DNA from 4 places in the Streptomyces botrytidirepellens genome. Region 1 is predicted to be linked to each of the others. Evidence: predicted binding sites of a transcription regulator. Region 1 holds the regulator's gene; each other region holds the start of a gene.

The links. Region 1 encodes HrcA, which represses chaperone genes, less so after heat shock. Its sites were predicted from a motif close to TTNGCACTCNGNNNNNCNGAGTGCNAA; they were not measured.
Region 2: the regulator HrcA is predicted to act here: its motif matches at 707-733, upstream of groL (chaperonin GroEL).
Region 3: the regulator HrcA is predicted to act here: its motif matches at 906-932, upstream of EEJ42_RS35640 (FmdB family zinc ribbon protein).
Region 4: the regulator HrcA is predicted to act here: its motif matches at 649-675, upstream of groES (co-chaperone GroES).

What each region holds. Positions count from the first base shown of each region.
Region 1 covers NZ_RIBZ01000732.1:3,829-6,028, forward strand. Annotated here, with positions in the region: gene dnaJ (molecular chaperone DnaJ) at 1-218, opposite strand, end outside; gene hrcA (heat-inducible transcriptional repressor HrcA) at 219-1,235, opposite strand; gene EEJ42_RS37370 (MBL fold metallo-hydrolase) at 1,411-2,133, shown strand; gene EEJ42_RS37375 (DUF3097 domain-containing protein) at 2,157-2,200, shown strand, end outside.
Region 2 covers NZ_RIBZ01000261.1:8,011-10,210, forward strand. Annotated here, with positions in the region: gene EEJ42_RS20535 (cold-shock protein) at 380-586, shown strand; gene groL (chaperonin GroEL) at 896-2,200, shown strand, end outside.
Region 3 covers NZ_RIBZ01000683.1:841-3,040, forward strand. Annotated here, with positions in the region: gene EEJ42_RS35635 (S-methyl-5'-thioadenosine phosphorylase) at 1-402, opposite strand, end outside; gene EEJ42_RS35640 (FmdB family zinc ribbon protein) at 515-895, opposite strand; gene EEJ42_RS35645 (potassium/proton antiporter) at 1,006-2,200, opposite strand, start outside.
Region 4 covers NZ_RIBZ01000201.1:182-2,381, forward strand. Annotated here, with positions in the region: partial or broken gene EEJ42_RS15430 (polysaccharide deacetylase family protein) at 1-606, shown strand, start outside; gene groES (co-chaperone GroES) at 822-1,130, shown strand; gene groL (chaperonin GroEL) at 1,271-2,200, shown strand, end outside.

The DNA of each region.
Region 1 (2,200 bases):
GAACCCGACGGGTCCCCGCCCAGGTCGTAGACCTGCTTCTTCTGCGGGTCCGACAACACCTCGTAAGCGGCGTTGATCTCCTTGAACCGCTCCTGGGTCTTCGGATCCGGGTTCACGTCCGGGTGCAGCTCGCGTGCGAGCCGGCGGAATGCCTTCTTGATCTCGTCCTGCGAGGCATCGCGCTGCACGCCCAGGACTGCGTAGTAGTCCGTCGCCACTTACGACTCCGCCAGGATCTGTCCGACGTAACGTGCCACTGCGCGTACCGCTCCCATCGTTCCGGGGTAGTCCATGCGGGTCGGTCCGACCACGCCGAGTTTGGCGACGGCTTCGTCGCCCGAACCGTAGCCGACCGCGACGACCGAGGTGGAATTCAGCCCCTCGTGAGCATTCTCATGCCCGATGCGCACGGTCATACCCGAGTCTTTGGCCTCGCCGAGCAGCTTGAGGAGGACGACCTGCTCCTCAAGTGCCTCCAGCACGGGCCGGATCGTCAGGGGGAAATCATGCACGAAACGCGTGAGGTTCGCGGTGCCGCCGATCATCAGCCGCTCTTCGGTCTCCTCGACAAGCGTTTCGAGCAACGTCGCCAGCACGGTCGAGACCGTCCCCCGGTCCTCCTGCTCGAAGGACTCCGGAAGATCCTGCACCAATTGCGGCACATCCGCGAACCGCCGCCCCACGACCCGGCTGTTGAGCCGGGCCCGCAGGTCCGCCAGCGAGTCGTCGCTGATCGGAGCCGGGCAGTCCACCATGCGCTGCTCGACCCGCCCGGTGTCGGTGATCAGCACCAGCATCACCCGGGCCACGGCCAGCGGCAGCAGCTCCACGTGCCGCACCGTCGAACGGGTCAGCGACGGATACTGCACCACAGCGACCTGCCGGGTCAGCTGCGCCAGCAGCCGGACGGTGCGCCCCACCACGTCGTCGAGGTCGACGGCGCTGTCGAGGAAGTTCTGGATGGCGCGCCGCTCCGGAGCGGACAGCGGCTTCACTCCGGCCAGCCTGTCCACGAAGAGCCGGTAGCCCTTGTCCGTGGGGATGCGCCCGGCGCTGGTGTGCGGCTGGGCGATGAAGCCCTCGTCCTCCAGCGCCGCCATGTCGTTGCGCACCGTGGCCGGGGAGACCCCCAGCCGGTGCCGCTCGGTGAGCGCCTTGGAGCCGACCGGCTCCTCGGTGCCCACGTAGTCCTGGACAATGGCACGCAGCACTTCGAGTCTGCGTTCGCTGAGCACCCCGCGCACCTCCAGTCCAGCCGTGTCATCAGGTCGTCCCTCTGGCACTCAGTGGTCACGAGTGCCAGAACCCCTCAGCCAGTGTACGGCGGGGTGCGGTGGCCACGGCAAGAGCCGCCCCCCGCCGGTGCCCGGCCACACGTCACGCTATCGCTGTTGGAGCTAGCGTCTCGGTATGGAGACGTGTTGGGAAGAGGCCGGGTGGGAACAGCTCGCGCCCGATGTCGCCCGCCGCCGGCTGCCGGACTGGGACTGCACGGTCGGCGTGGTCGTCGGTGATACGGACGTCCTCGTGGTGGACACCGGCTCGTCGCTGCGCGAGGGCGCGGCGCTGCGGGCCGAGATCACCCGGCTGACCGGCCGCCGGCCGACCCGGATCGCGCTCACCCATCCGCACTTCGACCATGTCCTGGGCACGGCCGCCTTCGCGGGCTGCGAAGTATACGGAGCCACCGGGCTGGAGGGGGTGCTGCGCCGCGACCGGGACGCGCTGCGCGAGGACGCGGTACGGCACGGGGTGGCCCCCGATGCCGCCGCCGAGGCCGCCGATCACCTCGTACCGCCGCATCACGCGGTCTCCGGGGAGGTCACCCTCGACCTGGGTGGGCGGTCCGTGCTGCTGGCGAACGTGGGCCCCGGACACACCGCCCATGACCTGGCCGTTCTGGTCCCGGGAGGGCCGGAGGTGGTCTTCTGCGGCGATCTGGTCGAGGAGTCGGGCACGCCCCAGGCCGGGCCCGACGCGATCCCCGTCCACTGGCCCGCCGCCCTCGACCGGCTGATCGCCCTCGGCGGCGAGGACGCGCGGTACGTACCGGGCCACGGATCGGTCGTGGACGCGGCCTTCGTACGTGACCAACGCGACGAACTGGCCGCGCGCTTCGGCGTGTCCCGTTAACCCGCCGCGCTATCGTCATCCGGATGCGCAGCCGACAGTACGACTCGGATCTGACCCCGCCCTGGAA
Region 2 (2,200 bases), on a different contig from region 1:
GACGGGGCGATTCCGTGTGTGGAATCGCGATACAGTTGCCCCGCTTCCCCATCGGGCGCGGGCTACCTCATCGGCCCCGGCGCCGGAACCGCATATGAGAACTCGTCAACTTGTGCGCAAAGTGTGTGCGCGATTTGTCGGGTTGGTACCCTATGTCCGGTCGGGTTTGCCCGAACTTCACAGGACTTCTCCACTTTTTACCGATCGGCCGTGCCCAGAATTCTCGTCCAATTGACCTGTTGCAGAGGGCGTTGGGACGGATACATTCAGCGGCGGTCGACGCGTTCCGGCGCACACCCCCCTCGACTCGGGGGGTGAGGTCTGACCCGGGTCCGCGGAGTGCGGTCCTGCGCAAGGGCCAGCAATAGGGGAGTTAGGAATGGCTCAGGGCACCGTCAAGTGGTTCAACGCGGAGAAGGGGTACGGCTTCATCGCGGTCGACGGTGGTGCGGACGTGTTCGTCCACTACAGTGCGATCCAGATGGACGGTTACCGCACCCTCGAGGAAGGCCAGCGGGTCGAGTTCGAGATCTCGCAGGGCCAGAAGGGCCCGCAGGCGGACATGGTCCGCGTGGCCGTAGGCTGACGCGCCGAACGCGACGCAGCTGACTGAAGTAGCCGGAGGGCCCGTACCCCGCGAGGGGGGGCGGGCCCTCTGGCATGTCCGCGGGGGCTCTCGCCCGCCTCTCTTGACGCCCGTCGGGCGCTTGCACTCTCATGGGGCGAGTGCTAATTATTGCGTTAGCACTCTGAAGGTGAGAGTGACAGAAGGATCGGGTCGGTGAGGCTCGCCGGTGCCGCGCGGGGCAAGGAACCGCACGGCAGGCAGGCCGTCCGTCGCGGGCGCCAGGCGCGGTCCGGAGCAATCCACCCCGTCTTGGGAGGACCACTTCACATGGCCAAGATCATCGCGTTCGACGAGGAGGCGCGGCGCGGCCTCGAGCGCGGGATGAACCAGCTCGCCGACGCCGTCAAGGTCACCCTCGGCCCCAAGGGCCGTAACGTCGTCCTCGAGAAGAAGTGGGGCGCCCCCACGATCACCAACGATGGTGTGTCCATCGCCAAGGAGATCGAACTCGAGGACGCGTACGAGAAGATCGGCGCCGAGCTGGTCAAGGAGGTCGCGAAGAAGACGGACGACGTCGCCGGTGACGGCACGACGACCGCGACCGTCCTCGCCCAGGCGCTGGTCAAGGAGGGCCTGCGGAACGTTGCCGCGGGCGCCAACCCGATGGCCCTCAAGCGCGGCATCGAGAAGGCCGTCGAGGCCGTCTCCGCCCAGCTGCTCGAGCAGGCCAAGGACGTGGAGACCAAGGAGCAGATCGCCTCCACCGCCTCCATCTCCGCCGCCGACACCCAGATCGGCGAGCTGATCGCCGAGGCCATGGACAAGGTCGGCAAGGAAGGCGTCATCACCGTCGAGGAGTCGCAGACCTTCGGGCTCGAGCTCGAGCTCACCGAGGGCATGCGCTTCGACAAGGGCTACATCTCCCCGTACTTCGCGACGGACATGGAGCGTATGGAGGCGTCGCTCGACGACCCGTACATCCTGATCGTCAACTCGAAGATCACCAGCGTGAAGGACCTCCTCCCGCTGCTCGAGAAGGTCATGCAGTCCGGCAAGCCGCTGCTGATCATCGCCGAGGACATCGAGGGCGAGGCGCTGGCGACCCTGGTCGTCAACAAGATCCGTGGCACCTTCAAGTCCGTCGCCGTCAAGGCCCCGGGCTTCGGTGACCGCCGCAAGGCCATGCTCGGCGACATCGCCATCCTCACCGGTGGCACCGTCATCTCCGAGGAGGTCGGCCTCAAGCTGGAGAACGCGGGCATCGACCTGCTCGGCCGCGCCCGCAAGGTCACGGTCACCAAGGACGAGACCACGATCGTGGACGGCGCCGGCGACACCGACCAGGTGCAGGGCCGCGTCAACCAGATCCGCGCCGAGATCGAGAACTCGGACTCGGACTACGACCGCGAGAAGCTCCAGGAGCGCCTGGCGAAGCTGGCCGGCGGCGTGGCCGTCATCAAGGCCGGTGCCGCGACCGAGGTCGAGCTGAAGGAGCGCAAGCACCGCATCGAGGACGCGGTGCGCAACGCCAAGGCCGCCGTCGAGGAGGGCATCGTCGCCGGTGGTGGCGTGGCCCTGCTCCAGACCGTCTCGGTGTTCGAGAAGCTGGAGCTCGAGGGCGACGAGGCCACC
Region 3 (2,200 bases), on a different contig from region 1:
GTTCGGCACCCGCCCGTCCGGGAGCGGCTCACCGTCGAAGTAGGTCTGCGTACGTCCCTTGGTGCGGTCCACCAGCTGGTCCGGCACCAGCAGCGTCCCCGGGCCGTACTCCGGCCGCAGTCCGCCCACCGCGCACGGTCCGAACACCTGCCGCACTCCGACCGAGCGCAGGGCCCACAGGTTGGCGCGGTAGTTGATCCGGTGCGGCGGCAGATGGTGCTTGCGGCCGTGCCGGGGCAGGAAGGCGACCCGCCGTCCCGCGATGTCGCCGAGGAAGACCGAATCGCTCGGCGCGCCATAGGGAGTCTCCACGGTGATCTCGGTCACATCGTCGAGGAAGGCGTAGAACCCCGACCCTCCGATGACCCCTATGTCTGCTGGTGTGCTGCTCGTCTCAGCCATGTGATCACCCTAGCCAGCCGTGGCCGACGGCGCCCCGACACAGGGCGGCGGACGCACGGCACCCCCGCGGCTTCCCGGGAGGGAGCGGCGGGGGCGCGCGGTGCGTGCGAGGTCAGGCGGCCGAGCTGGTGCTGCTCGACGAGGTGCTCGACGAAGAAGACGTCGACGACGAGGACGACGAGGACGTCGAAGACGAGGACGACCCCGAGGAGGTGTCCGAGGAGGAGGACGAAGAGGACGAGCCCTTGTCCGACGACGAGCCGCCGTCGCTCTTCGACGCGGCCTTCGCCGAGCCGCCGCTCGAGCTGCTGGACGAGGAGCGGCTGTCGTTCCGGTAGAAGCCGGAGCCCTTGAAGACGATGCCGACCGCGGAGAACACCTTCTTCAGGCGCCCCTGGCACTGGGGGCATTCGGTGAGCGCGTCGTCGGTGAACTTTTGCACCGCCTCGAGGCCCTCGCCGCACTCGGTGCACTGGTACTGGTAGGTCGGCACGTACTTCCTCCTGGCACTCTCACTCGTTGAGTGCTAACGACGCTCCATAGTGCAGTATTCCGGCCCGCCAGTCCACTGCGGTACGGCACACGGTGACCTATGCCACGCCATCAGCCGCCGCCGGTGCCCAGCCAGCCCGCCAGCTTGCCGCCCCGGCCGACCGCCCGCAGCCGCTGTTCGGCCGCGTCCCGCACCGGGTCGGTGGCCACCACCAGGAGTTCGTCGCCGCGCCGCAGCACCGTCGAGGGCAGGGGCACGAAGCTGGAGCCGTCGCGGACGACGAGGGTGACCGCGGCCCCCGGCGGCAGCCGCAGCTCGGCGACCTCCACCCCGTGCATCCGGGAGTCCTTGGGGATCGACACCGACAGCAGATGGCCGCGCAGCCGCTCCAGCGGCGCCGACTCGATGCCCAGGTCCGCGGTGCCCTCCGTCTCCTCCAGACGCAGCCGGGTGGCGAACCAGGGCAGCGTCGGCCCCTGGATCAGGGTGTAGACGATCACCAGGACGAAGACGATGTTGAAGATCCGGCGGCTGTCGGGCACCTCGCCGACCATGGGGATGGTCGCGAGCACAATGGGCACCGCGCCGCGCAGCCCCGCCCAGGACAGCAGGGCCTTCTCCCGCCATGCCACCCGGAACGGCGTCGTGCTCACCAGCACCGACAGGGGCCGGGCGACGACGGTCAGCACCAGGCCGACCACGACGGCGGGCCAGATGTCGTCGGCCAGTTCGTGCGGCGTCACCAGCAGTCCGAGCAGGACGAACATGCCGATCTGGGCGATCCAGCCGAGCCCCTCGGCGAAACCGCGGGTGGCCGGCCAGTGCGGCAGCTTCGCGTTACCCATGACAAGCGAGGCGAGGTAGACGGCGAGGAAGCCGGAGCCGTGTGCCAGCGCGCCGCCCGCGTAGGCGACGACCGCGATGGCCATCACCGCGATCGGGTACAGGCCCGAGGCGGGCAGGGCCACCCGGCGCAGCGCGTACGAGCCGAGCCAGCCGATCGCGAGACCGATGGCGGCGCCGATCGCCAGCTCCAGCACGATCTCGCCGATCATGAGGTACCAGGGGTCGATCGCGCCCTGGCTGGAGAAGGCGACCACCAGGATCACCACCGGGGCGTCGTTGAAGCCCGATTCGGCCTCCAGGATGCCCGTGAGCCGCTTGGGCAGCGGCACCTTGCGCAGCACGGAGAAGACCGCCGCCGCGTCCGTGGACGACACCACCGCGCCGATGATCAGCGCCTGCCGCCAGTCCAGCCCCACCCCATAGTGCGCCGCCGCCGCGGTGACCCCCACGCTCACCGCG
Region 4 (2,200 bases), on a different contig from region 1:
GGGGAGCAGCCGCCGGGGCTGCCGCCGGTCATCCGTCAGGTGGCGACCACCGATCGGGTGGTTTTCCTGACGATCGACGACGGACTGGAGAAGGACCCGCGCTTCATCGACCAAGTCCGGGACCTCGGGTTGCCGTTCACCCAGTTCCTGACGGACCAGGCGGTCGACGGCCACTACGACTACTTCGGGGAGCTGCACCGGCTCGGCGGCGGCGTCGGCAACCACACGCTCACCCACCCCAGCCTGGCCGGGCAGGACTACGGCACCCAGGTCCAGGAGATCTGCGGGCAGCAGGAGAACCTCCGGAACCGGCTCGGCGTCCAGCCGCGCCTCTTCCGCCCGCCCTACGGGGAATACGACGAGACCACCCTGCGCGCGGCGGCCGACTGCGGGCTGGGGCCGGTGGTGCTGTGGCGTGCCGAGATGGAGACCCAGGGGCTGGTCTACCGGTCCGGCGGACGGCTCCAGCCGGGGGACATCGTGCTCGCGCACTTCCGCGGTCCGGAGCAGCTCGACGGGCACACCATGACCGAGATGATCACCGAGCTGCTGCGCGGGATCCAGGCGCAGGGCTTCGCCGTGGCGCGGCTGGAGGACTACGTCTGAGCGGCGGCGGCACGGCGCCCGTGCGGTCCGGCGGCGGCTCGCTTGGCACTCTGGTTGACGGAGTGCTAACCGCGTCATAATGTCAGGGCTGGCACTCGGCACTGCGGAGTGCCAAACACAGCGACGGGCAGGTCCGGCACCCGCGACGACGGATCCACCTGGTCGCCACCTCAGACAGTTAACCCCGTGAGATCTCCGAAGGGGGAGGTCGGATCGTGACGACCGCCAGCTCCAAGGTTGCCATCAAGCCGCTCGAGGACCGCATCGTGGTCCAGCCGCTCGACGCCGAGCAGACCACGGCCTCTGGCCTGGTCATCCCGGACACTGCCAAGGAGAAGCCCCAGGAGGGCGTCGTCCTGGCCGTGGGCCCGGGCCGTTTCGAGGACGGCAAGCGGCTTCCGCTCGACGTCTCGGTCGGCGACGTCGTGCTCTACAGCAAGTACGGCGGCACCGAGGTGAAGTACAGCGGCGAGGAGTACCTCGTCCTCTCGGCTCGCGACGTCCTCGCGATCGTCGAGAAGTAATCACCGAAGTTTTGCCTTGAGCCGCGCCCCGGTGCCCGTGTCACAGATACCCGGGGTCGGGGCGCGGTTCGTTTTTTTGACGCGACGGCGGCTGCCCCCGCACGGCGGCCGAGGATCGCAATGAGAGGACATACGCAACCATGGCGAAGATCCTGAAGTTCGACGAGGACGCCCGTCGCGCCCTTGAGCGCGGCGTCAACAAGCTTGCGGACACCGTCAAGGTGACGATCGGCCCCCGCGGCCGCAACGTCGTCATCGACAAGAAGTTCGGTGCTCCGACCATCACCAACGACGGTGTCACGATCGCCCGCGAGGTCGAGGTCGAGGACCCGTACGAGAACCTGGGCGCCCAGCTCGTCAAGGAGGTGGCGACCAAGACCAACGACATCGCGGGTGACGGCACCACCACCGCCACCGTGCTGGCCCAGGCGCTGGTCCGCGAGGGCCTGCGCAACGTGGCCGCCGGTGCCTCCCCGGCCGCCCTGAAGAAGGGCATCGACGCCGCCGTCAAGGCCGTCTCCGAGGACCTGCTGGCCACCGCCAGCCCGATCGACTCCAAGTCCGACATCGCTGCCGTGGCCGGGCTGTCCGCCCAGGACAAGCAGGTCGGCGAGCTGATCGCCGAGGCGATGGACAAGGTCGGCAAGGACGGTGTCATCACCGTCGAGGAGTCCAACACCTTCGGTCTCGAGCTGGACTTCACCGAGGGCATGTCCTTCGACAAGGGCTACCTCTCGCCGTACATGGTGACCGACCAGGAGCGTATGGAGGCCGTCCTCGACGACCCGTACATCCTGATCCACCAGGGCAAGATCGGCTCGATCCAGGACCTGCTGCCGCTGCTGGAGAAGGTCATCCAGGCCGGCGCCAGCAAGCCGCTGCTGATCATCGCCGAGGACGTGGAGGGCGAGGCCCTGTCCACCCTCGTCGTCAACAAGATCCGCGGCACCTTCAACGCCGTCGCCGTGAAGGCCCCCGGCTTCGGTGACCGCCGCAAGGCCATGCTCGGCGACATCGCGACCCTCACCGGCGCCACCGTCATCGCCGAGGAGGTCGGCCTCAAGCTCGAC